Regions from separate parts of the Methylophaga sp. UBA3613 genome, predicted to be linked through region 2. Evidence: riboswitches for the same ligand, from Rfam matches in the RefSeq annotation. Region 2 holds a riboswitch; the other holds the start of a gene.
What was found. Region 2 has a riboswitch for cobalamin ahead of B3S93_RS08375 (hypothetical protein). Riboswitches for the same ligand answer to the same signal wherever they lie in the genome.
Positions count from the first base shown of each region.

Region 1: it holds a riboswitch for cobalamin, as region 2 does, so the genes downstream of both, B3S93_RS06980 (cobaltochelatase subunit CobN) here and B3S93_RS08375 (hypothetical protein) in region 2, are expected to answer to the same signal.

Region 1 covers NZ_DFLS01000006.1:148,942-154,686, forward strand. The annotation lists gene B3S93_RS06970 (M48 family metalloprotease) at 1-410, opposite strand, end outside; gene B3S93_RS06975 (LemA family protein) at 413-991, opposite strand; cobalamin riboswitch at 1,185-1,492, shown strand; gene B3S93_RS06980 (cobaltochelatase subunit CobN) at 1,592-5,745, shown strand, end outside.
Region 2 covers NZ_DFLS01000006.1:460,225-465,969, forward strand. The annotation lists gene B3S93_RS08370 (TonB-dependent receptor domain-containing protein) at 165-1,994, opposite strand; cobalamin riboswitch at 2,056-2,251, opposite strand; cobalamin riboswitch at 2,331-2,533, shown strand; gene B3S93_RS08375 (hypothetical protein) at 2,589-3,164, shown strand; gene B3S93_RS08380 (cobyrinate a,c-diamide synthase) at 3,164-4,456, shown strand; gene bluB (5,6-dimethylbenzimidazole synthase) at 4,453-5,115, shown strand; gene cbiB (adenosylcobinamide-phosphate synthase CbiB) at 5,112-5,745, shown strand, end outside.

The sequences.
Region 1 (5,745 bases), 310 kb from region 2:
CCGGGTTCGTTTTCAATGATAAAAACCTGCGGTGTCTGAATGCTGGCTCCCAGCGCCACTTCCTCAACGATGTTTTGATAACGTGTAACCAAGGGATCACCGGTTATCTCGTTAATATCAGTCGCTCCCAAAGCCTGAGCAACCTTTGCACCGTCACCGCCCATGGTGACTATTTTCCAAACAGAGGTCAGAACAATCACCATAGCAACGCCGGCAGCAACCAACCCAAATAGTTGCCAGTTAACCATTAATTGTTCAGTCTGATTAATACTGTCGCCGCTCATCCTGACAGAAGCCAGCGAGGCAATCACGGCTGCAATCAACGCCACAGAAAAAATAAACAAAGTCATCATCAATCGACTTTGTTTTCGGGCATTTGCACCCAGTTGATAGCTGCTCATTGCAGCCATTTTTAAAACTCAACCTTGGGCGCGTCTTGAATCGCTTCACGGTCATCAAACTCCAGCTCTGAGGCGCGAGTAAAGCTGAACATATTGGCTAGGATATTGGTCGGAAAAGTTTCCAGAACATTGTTATATTCAAGCACCGTATTGTTGTAGCCGCGGCGCGAGGCTGCCACTTTGTTTTCAATGCTGGTCAGCTGTTCCATCAGATCACGGAAAGCACCATCCGCTTTCAGATCCGGATAAGCTTCTGATAAAGCGAAGATGCCGCCCATTGCTTTACCTAACACACCTTCAGCCTGTCCAAGCGCCAGCATTGACTTTGCATCGCCCGAGTCGGTTTGATCACGCATTTTTTCTGCTTGATTGCGGGCTTCAATTACCCCATTAAGCGTTTCCTGTTCATGCTTGGCATAGCCTTTAACGGTGCTGACCAGCTGCGGAATCATGTCGTGACGTTGCTTAAGTGTAACGTCTATCTGTTTGAATGCATTCTGGAAGATATTGCGATGCCGAACCAATTTATTGTATTCAATAATCACATATAAAATCAGCAGGCCGACAATCCCTAGTAATATCCATTCCATATTTACTCTCCTTCTATTGAATTTAATGTCGTGATTGATTATGGATTAGTTACCCATAGTATTAAACAGCTTACTGACTATGAAAGCTAAGGGCTATTAACGTTCAGCCAAATACTATCTCAAAATCACGATCAGTCTTATTAACGTATTACTGCCAATATCGCATAGTTTGACTGATTACCATTTGTCTGTATTATCGCAGGCAGTTTCAGGTGCCTTTATTGCTACATGTGATTAAGGTTAAACGGGAAACAGGTGCGCCTCTTATTTGGTTATTCCTGTACTGCCCCCGCAACGGTAAACAGTTATTTCATTGCTCTGGTCGCTATCTGCCTGATAGATCGACAGTCACTGTACTTAACAGTATGGGAAGACGAGACATGATGCCGAGGGTCTGTTTTTATCTTTCATCGCCAACATTCGTAATGGCCAGTAAAGAAAATCAGCCCCCAATATGGCTAAGCTGTAAGTCCGGAGACCGGCCCGAAGCTAACTAAGGAGTCGTGGCGGGGTGCCTGAACGTTCCGAGATTACACCCATACTGTCCCCTGCCCGCTATTTACCTAACTGGTAGCTGCTTTTGCTACGGCAGGATGTCTGATGTCTTATATTGTTAAATATCGCTTGTGTTTTCACCGACCCATTTTTCTATTTGCCCTGTTGTTTTCTCTGATAACTTCAAGTGCGTATGCCAGTGAGCATCATGTAATGGTTATTGTGTCAGATCGCTCTGCCCCGACTTTGGTCTCTGGAGCACATCAATTATTACAACAACAGCCTGATGCAGACATTCAAATCCGCACGGTCAGTCAGCTTAATGCTTTGACTGATGCTGACTTACAGCAATTAATTGATAACAGTGCAAGCATATTAGTGGTTGGTGTATTTGGCGATCCTGTGGAACGATTACTCGTTCGGCAATATAACAATGATCAAAAACGCTATGTTTTACATAGTGACCAGCGGCTTATCGAATTAAATAGCGATCCGGTTACACAATCTATTCCTAATCATATCTTGAGTGATAAAGCCTCATTAAGCACAACAACTCTGTTAGAGGCCAAACAGGTTCAATATCCCGAGTATGCTAACTGGTTACAGGCTCGTGCTTACTGGGTTAACCGTTCGACAGAGAATTCACGCAGTCTGCTGGACATGTTGCTCACAGAAGGCAGTAAAAAAGCCGAATTACAACCTGTTGGGGCTTTACGCTTTGCTTTGCATAAAGACGATAAAACTCAATGGTTAAGCCCAACTGAACTAGCCAAACAACTTGATACAACAAATCCTGTTGTCTGGTTGGTCGATCATGATACCGGCGATTTAACAGGTGAATGGAAACTGCATCAGCAGTATTGTCAGGCGCTGAACAGTCAATGTGTTTCCGTATTGGCCGCCTGGGGCGAACCCAGTGTTGAGGCTATTGAGACGATCAAAAAGGTGATGAACAAATCTTTGCCAAACACACCATGGGGAATCGTTTCTTTTCAGGACTTTGTGATTGGTGGTGGTGATGGTCGTGAGCAGGTTGAACAATTATTTACTGAGCTTAATGTTCCGGTTTTAAAAGGTATTCGTCTTAATAAATTAAGTGAGGCGGATTATGCCTTATCTTCACAGGGTATTCCTCGCGATTCGATTCATTATCGGATTGCCATGCCGGAGTTGCAAGGTGTCAGTCAGCCACAGATTCTGGCATTGACCGAGCCTGCAAAGATGGACCCACAAACCGGGGCCCAGCTGACGCAAAGTCTACCAATTAAAGAACATATAAACCGTCAGGCACTGCGCATGCAAGGCTGGCTGGCTCTACAACAAAAAGACAATGCCGATAAGCGTGTCGCCATTGTGTATTACAACCATCCCCCCGGTAGACATAATATCGGTGCTGATAATCTGAATGTGCCTGAAAGTCTGCTGGAAATATTGAATAGCCTGAAAAATGCAGGTTATCAGACTGGTGAGCTGCCAAAAGATGCGGAATCTTTGCTGGATATGCTGCAACTTAAAGGGGTGAATTTACCTGAAGACGCACAAGCATTATCAGCGATGTCCAAGGTCGCCAACACCATGACAGCGGATGAATATCAACGCTGGTTCAAACAGTTACCGGCAACTGTTCAGGCTGAAATGATTGATGGTCCTTTGGCAGCATTACAGCAGCGGATGCGTGATGCTATTGAGCAGGCACTGGCATTGGACAGTGTGACAACTCGCCAATCTCAACTCAATTTGCTAACGGCATTTATGCAGCAAACATCCACGGATCTGCATCATGCACTGGATGGTTTACGTCATCCCGGCCGCAGTCGAGCATTGGATTTATTAAATCAGCTGGAACAGGATTATCAGCAGATCATCGATGCAGCTGCTCAAGGCCATCAGCCCGACTGGCAGCATAGCGAATCCTTACATGATGCATTATTGGAAATGCAGATTGAAGGTATTCGCGGTTGGGGTGAAGTACCCGGCAAAGTGATGGTCTGGGATAATCGATTACTGATTCCCGGCGTGCAATTTGGCAATGTGTTTATCGGCCCGCAACCACCGCGTGGTTGGGAGATTCACGAAGAACTGTTGCATGCCAATATGTCTTTCCCTCCGCCACATCAATATCTGGCGTTTTATCACTATATTCAGTCGCAATTTAACGCTGATGCTATGGTGCATGTTGGTCGACATTCAACCTATGAGTTTTTACCCAAACGCAGTGTAGGTCTGGGTGAAGATGATTACCCCGCTATTATTGCCGGTGAGGTTCCGGGTCTTTATCCATATATAGTCGATGGCGTCGGTGAAGGCATACAGGCCAAACGCCGTGGACAGGCAGTTATCATCGATCATTTGACTCCCCCGCTCGCCGTCACTGAACTTTATGACGATCTGCTACAACTACGTCAGTTGATTGAAAGCGCCGAAGCTGCTTCAGATAAAGCCACACGGGATCGGGCTATTCGCAGCCTGCGTGAACAAATCGAAACTATGGGTCTGCGTAATGAATTGATCGCCAGCATGGATGAAGAGCTGCAAGTGCGTGGTGCCGGTTTCGATGAAATTGATGATGATTTTCTACTGCATGAAGTCGGTCATTATCTGACAAATTTTCAAGAGACCTTTATGCCACTGGGTCTGCATGTATTTGGCCGGGATTGGTCCGCGGATGGACTCGATACCATGATGAACTCAATTCTGGACAACACCGATTCCAGCGAGGCTCAACGTCAAGCTATCTATCAAAAATTGCAAATGTCTCCAGCGGCTGAGATTGAAGCGCTTTTGAATGGTTTGAATGGTCGTTTTATCTCTCCGGGGAAAGGCAATGATCCCATTCGCACGCCGGATGCTCTGCCCACTGGCCGTAATTTTTATGCGTTGGATGGCAGCCTGCTGCCAACCCGTGTGGGTTTTGATATCGGTCAACAACTGGCCGCACCGGTCTTGGCCGGCGAAAAGGGCAATATTGAAGGTCATGAAGTAGGCGATCGCAATAAACAAGGGGTGATTTTATGGGCCTCTGATTCAGTGCGGGATGAAGGTGCCATGATTGCGTTTGGTATGAAGCTGCTGGGTGTCCGCCCGATATGGAATAGCCGTGGCATTATCAAAGGTCTCGAACGTCTGCCATTAAATGAGGAACAACCACAGCGGCTGGATGTGTTGTTTACCACTTCAGGTTTATTCCGGGATTTATATGGCGAACATCTGGTATTGCTGGATAAAGCCAGCTTATTGGCCTTGGATGCCAGTCGGGATCTGATTATCCGTGATTATCCTGCTTTGGCTGTCGCCCTTAACGCTGCTTTGGAAGCTTTAGGTGAATGGCAACAAGGCGGCGATGAAGCGTTGGATAAAAACTTGGTGGCCGCCAATTGGGTAAATGAGGCCATACAACGGCTGGCCCAACAACCGGATATCGATCCGGCACAATTAGGTCGTGAAACAAGCCTTCGTGTATTTGGTATTGCCCCGGGGGCTTATGGTGCTGGCATTAATCGTCTGGTTGAACGTTCAGCTGCCTGGGAAGATCGCAGTGAACTGGCTGACGTATTTATCAAACGTATGGCACATGCTTATGGCAGTGGTTTGCAGGGTGAATCGCAACCGGACTTGTTCAAACAGCAACTTGCCGGAGTGTCACAAACCTTTTTGGGTCGTGCCAGTAATCTGTATGGCCTGATGGATAACAATGATGCATTTGATTATCTGGGTGGTTTTAATCTGGCGGTGGAAACAGTTAGTGGTCAGCAACCAGGCAGCGCGGTGATTAATCACAGTAACAACGATAATCTGCGAATCGATGACTTGCCACAAGTCCTGCTGGGAGAGCTGCGTGCCCGTTATCTGAATCCACAATGGATTAAGCCGTTAATGAATGAAGGTTATGCCGGTGCGCGCACCATGGGCAGTGAATTTATCGAATATCTTTGGGGGTGGCAGGTGACCAGTCCGGAAATCATTACTGACCATGTGTGGGAAGAGGTAAAAGCCGTTTATGTTGATGACAGCCTGCAATTAGGATTGGATGAGTTTTTAAGTGATAGTCATCAACAACATGTGCAAACCAATATCCTGGCAGTGATGCTGGTCGCCATAGATAAAGAATTCTGGGATGCTGATTTGAATACTCAAAAACAATTGGCCGAGCAGTTTGCTGCCAATATTATTGAAAAAGGCATTCCCGGAAGTGGTCATACCCATGCGAATCATCCAATGTATGATTTTGTGAAATCACATCTCGATGCGGATCAGGCTAA
Region 2 (5,745 bases):
AAAGATAAGCCTTATTGCTGACCAGCTTTATCCTTAAGTGGCTTAGAGAAATAAACCTCAGGAAAGAGATTTAAGGAAATATTGGAAAATGGCTTTATTAATAATGGTGAAATTAAGCAGTTATGCTCAGCCAACAATGACTGAGCATGCAACAATGAATTACCTTATTGCTGATAATGTAAAGACAACATATAAGTGCGATCTAAGGTATTGAAGTTGTTGACGGTTTGATATTCCTTATCGAATACATTCATTGCATTTAACTTAACTGACCAGTCGTTATCTATCTGATAAGCCACTCTGAAGTCCACCAGACCATAACCACTTAAACGCGTGTTGTTAGCGGCATCATCATAACGATAATCACTGACTTTCCAGCTGCCGCCAATTAACCAATCACCAAACTGACGATCAACATGCAGATTCGCGAAGCGCTGTGCTCTGCGTGGTAGCTTATTACCCGTTTCTTCATCTTCGGGTGTAAGCACAGTCGCATTGAACTGTACCTGCCAATTCATCAGCGTTGTAGCCAAATCGAACTCAAGACCTTTAATTTTGGCTTCAGCCACATTTTCAGTGGTGGGAAATTGATACACCAGCAAATCACGGATTTTGTTCTGGAAAGCATGAACTCCCCAAGTACCCCAATCCGTGTTGCCTAACAAACCAACGCCATAGTTTTTGGATTTTTCGGCTTCTAAATCGGGATTGCCAACAAAAAAACCAACATCTGGATAATAAAGTTCATTAAATGTTGGGGCTTTAAATGCAGTTCCTACATTCGCCGTAAACTGAAGTGCCTGTGTTAATTGATAGCCCCACTCTGCAGTGCCAGTAGTTTCTTCCCCATAGGCTTCATTATCATCATGACGTGTACTTAATAACCAACTGTGATTACCTGCATGCCCCTGCCAGCTGATAAAAATCGCCTTGTTATCACGTGAGGTTTCATCGTAATCAATCGTGCCCTCAATATGATCGTTATCATAATCCAGCCCAACATTGAGACGTTGCTGTTTTGACAGCATAAAAGTATTAACCAGACTGAAAAACCGATGACGAGTATTGAACGTGCCATCGGCAGTACCATCCGCATAATTATCTGACTCGTCGCGGGATTCAGATAAATTAAAGGACATTAGCCAATTATCCGTGAATTGATAACGTGAATTTACACCCATAACCTGTTGAATATTATCAGCATAAAAATCTTCGGTCAGGGAAAAACTATCATAATGATTTTGTGATTGAGCGCGTAAAAAATTCGCTCCAACACTCCAGTCCTTATTGATATCGTGATCAATTTTTGCTGAAACACTATTATTTCGATAACCATCATGATCCGGATTATCTTCTTCTCTGGCATTAATTCCATTGGTTGATTGATGCGAGAAATTGGCATGATAACGAGTCGTTTCATTACCTCCACTTACGCCCGCACTTGCCTGTTTAGTATTATGACTACCAATATCCACCGAAGCATAGGGAGTTGGATCCTGGTTTTTACCTTGCCGGGTAAATATCTGAATGACGCCACCAATCGCCTCTGAACCATACAAACCAGACCTCGGTCCACGTACGATTTCAATTCGTTCAATCTGATTTACCGGAAAGTCCTGGATGGCAGCCCCTCCTGATGTAGCAGAATGCCATTTAACCCCATCAACTAAAAAAAGCACATGATCTGAATTTGTGCCTCGTAAATAGACACTGCTGTTTTTCCCCAAGCCACCGCTATTTGAAATATCCATACCTGGAAACCGTGACAGTAAGCTGGGCAAATTATTAATCTGCAAACGATCTATATCCGCACGTGTGATAACGGTATTCGGGGCCAATGCATTTTCCGTGGGCATACGGTTTGCCGTAATCGTCATTGCATCAAGGGATTCCTGTTCAGCCAGAGCCGTAACAGAGAAGGTGGAAGTAGCCAGTGCCGCCAAAGTCAGTCGTGCACTGACACGCAAAGGCATGGCCTTTGTTGAAGGTTTCATATTGTCTCCTAGGGATACGCTCACCCGCGATCCAGGTTAATAAAGTCACACAACACGATTCGGTTGTGATGAACTTCAGGCCGGTCTCCGGACTCACGTTGTGGCTTGCGCCAGTACATCCGCCTTCCCACGATTAATACGCAGTGGCTGATTGGATGCATTTTCAACGTTTACCGTTGCGGGGGCAGTGTTGGATTTTCACCAACTTCCCGTTTAACTCTGATGGATATCAAAGCACCTGAAGAGGCGCGCATCTTAAATCTCCCATGGCTTATCGTCAAACCTGATAAGGACAATTAATGATTTCCAAATTGACAATATAGCTTGCTAATCCTTATTCTGTCGGCAGTTTCAGGTGTCGCGAAAGTGATGAAACGGGAAGTCGGTGCAGCCAAACATTGGATAAACCCGACACTGCCCCCGCAACGGTAAATGAGTTCAGGTTGAACGTTACGCCACTGTATCTATTACGGGAAGGTGTTCAACCGGTGACAACACCGCTCATGAGTCCGGAGACCGGCCTGAAATATCCTGGTCTGTTGACCGAAAATGCTATTAACCAAGTTGTGCGGGTGAGCACATCGGAGAACCTCAATGTCGTTATTATCTCTACGTCAGCAACTGATCGTGGCTGCACTTCTTGTCTTATTAATGGTGATGACTCGTGGTCATCATTTCGCCGATATCAACGTTTTACCCAGCGCCTCCTGGGCAGTATTTATGCTCGCCGGATTTTATCTGGCCTCAAAATTGTGGTTTCCGGCTTTTTTAGGTCTGGCTGTTGTGCTGGATTTGATGTCGGTATACATAGGCGGCGCCAGTAATTTCTGTGTTTCGCCATCTTATGGCTTTTTACTGCCTGCATATGGAAGTTTGTGGCTGGCAGGTCGCTGGTTTCAATCCAAATACCAATTTAACTGGACTGCTCTGTTTACACTGGCGATGACGCTGGTGACGGTTACCGCAGTTGCCGGCCTGTTCAGTGGCGGTGGTTTTTACTGGTTTTCAGGTCGTTATGTCGATCCAACCATGGCTGAGTATCTGACCCGGTTTGTCCAGTCCTATCCTGGCAACCTGAGTAAATTAAGCTTTTATATTGCTGCTGCCGCGGTGATTCATATCAGCTTCCGTTTTGCGAATTTGAGCCAGCGCAGTAATCAGCTACGTTAATGTCACAGCAGCCGCAAACCTGCGCTGCGCTGATTATTGCTGCCCCCGCCTCAGGTCAAGGTAAAACAACCGTTACCGCGACCTTGGCGTGGCATTATCGACGTCAGGGTAAACAGGTCCGAATTTTCAAAGTGGGTCCAGACTTTCTGGACCCAATGATCCTGTCATTTGCCTCCGGCCATCCGGTTTATCAAGTTGATTTATGGATGGTCGGTGAAACTCACTCCAGACAATTGATTGCCGACGCCGCCAAACAGGCAGATATCATTCTGATTGAAGGCGTGATGGGTTTGTTTGATGGTACGCCTTCCACAGCTGATTTAGCTGCCATTATAGAAATCCCGGTGTTAGCGGTCATTGATGCCAGTGCCATGGCACAAACATTTGCCGCTTTAGCATTCGGCTTAGCCAACTTTCGTTCGGATGTGACGTTGGCTGGTGTTCTGGCCAATCGTGTGGGCAGTGCCAGACATGCTGAAATGCTGACGTCCGCTTTACCTAACGATTTACCTTGCCTTGCTAATATGCCTCGTCAAATTGAAAGTCTGCCCAGCCGTTATCTGGGTTTGGTTCAGGCTGATGAACTCACGGATTTGACTGAGCGTCTGGACCGACTGGCAGATAGCATTCAGCTCAATCCCGAATTTGTTTTACCGCAAATCAAACTAGACTACGAACCTGTTGAAGCTTTACCGCCATTATTAAAAGATCTTCGCATCGGCGTGGCTAAGGATGCAGCGTTTGCCTTTGTTTATCAGGCAAATCTGGATTGTTTAGCCGCTATGGGGGCTGAGCTGATATTTTTTTCACCATTAACGGATACAACGCTTCCTGAGGTGGATAGCCTTTATCTGCCCGGTGGTTACCCTGAACTGCATCTGGAAACACTCAGCCAAAATATGTCGATGCGCCAGGCGATATGTGAACACATTAATGCCAATAAACCGGTTGTGGCTGAATGTGGTGGCATGTTGTATCTATGCCGTTCCTTGACTGATAAAAATGGCCATCAGGCTGAAATGTGTGGCGTGCTGGCAGCTGATGCCAAATTACAAGCCAGACTGACAGCCTTGGCTTTGCAACAAGTCACTCTTGATAATCACACTTTACGTGGGCATACCTACCACCATTCCATGTTGGAAACCCAACCGGCCGCTATCATCTATGCTGAATGCCCGAATGGCAATAAAGTCAGTGAAGCCGTGTTTCAGCAACAACGCCTGACCGCCAGCTATATCCACTTTTATTTTCCGTCAGCCCCTGAACTCATTGCCCGCTGGTTTACCCCATGAGTCAGGATAAATACCGCTTTAATGACCAGGATCGTGAGGCTGTATATCGCGCTATTGGTGAGCGTCGTGATATGCGGCATTTTATTGCTGATCCAATCGATCAGGATATTCTGCAGCGATTATTTCAAGCAGCCTGGCAGGCTCCCAGCGTAGGACTGATGCAACCTTGGCGGATGATTCGGATTACCGATACCGGCATCCGCAATGCTATTCATCAAATCGTTGAAAATGAAAGAGTGCTGACTGCCAAGGCGTTGGGTGAGCGTGAAACAGAATTTCTGCAGCTGAAAGTCGAAGGCATCAAGGATTGCGCTGAAGTGTTGGTTGTCTCGTTGATGGATAAACGTGAGTCGCATATTTTTGGTCGCCGCACCCTGCCGGAAATGGATCTGGCATCGGTCTCATGTGCCATTCAGAATATGTGGCTGGCTGCCCGTGCCGAAGGATTGGGCATGGGCTGGGTCTCCTTATTTGATCCCCAAAAATTAGCCGATTTATTGGGGATTCCTGATGGGGCCTGCCCGGTGGCGATTCTGTGTCTGGGTCATGTTGATGATTTTTACCAACAGCCCATGCTGGAGCAGGAAAACTGGCGACAACGTCAGCCTCTGGATGAACTTATCTTTGAAAACCGCTGGGAAAACAATACTAAGTCATGACCTTTATTATCATGCTCAGCGCTTTGATCATTGACTGGTTTGTCGGTGAACCGAAACGGTTCCATCCTCTGGTCGGCTTCGGCACTTTGGTGAACAAAATCGAAGCACGTCTTAATCACTCCCATCATCATCGGTTTGTTCAGTTTTTTTTGGGTATTCTGGCATTGGTCATTTGTGTGGTTCCAATAACGGTTCTTACTTACCTGATCAGCCAGATTCCGTTCTGGGGCAGCTTATTTTCCGTGGTGCTGTTAACGCTGTGCCTGGGTCATCGCAGTCTATTTGACCATGCCAGGCCTATTCTGCATGCCATGCAACAAGGCGATATCAAACACGCCAGAACATTGACCAGCCGAATTGTCAGTCGTGATAAAGATCATATTGATGTGAATAAAGCGACGATTGAATCCGTGCTGGAAAATGGTAACGATGCCGTTTTTGGTACGCTTTTCTGGTTTGTTATCGGTGGTGCAGCCGGAGCGGTTGCCTACCGTCTGGTCAATACGCTGGATGCCATGTGGGGCTATCGAACTCCACGCTTTTTCTATTTTGGTAAAACGGCAGCTCGGTTGGATGATGTATTAAATTTTGTACCCGCCCGACTGACCGCTTTAAGTTATGCCCTGCTTG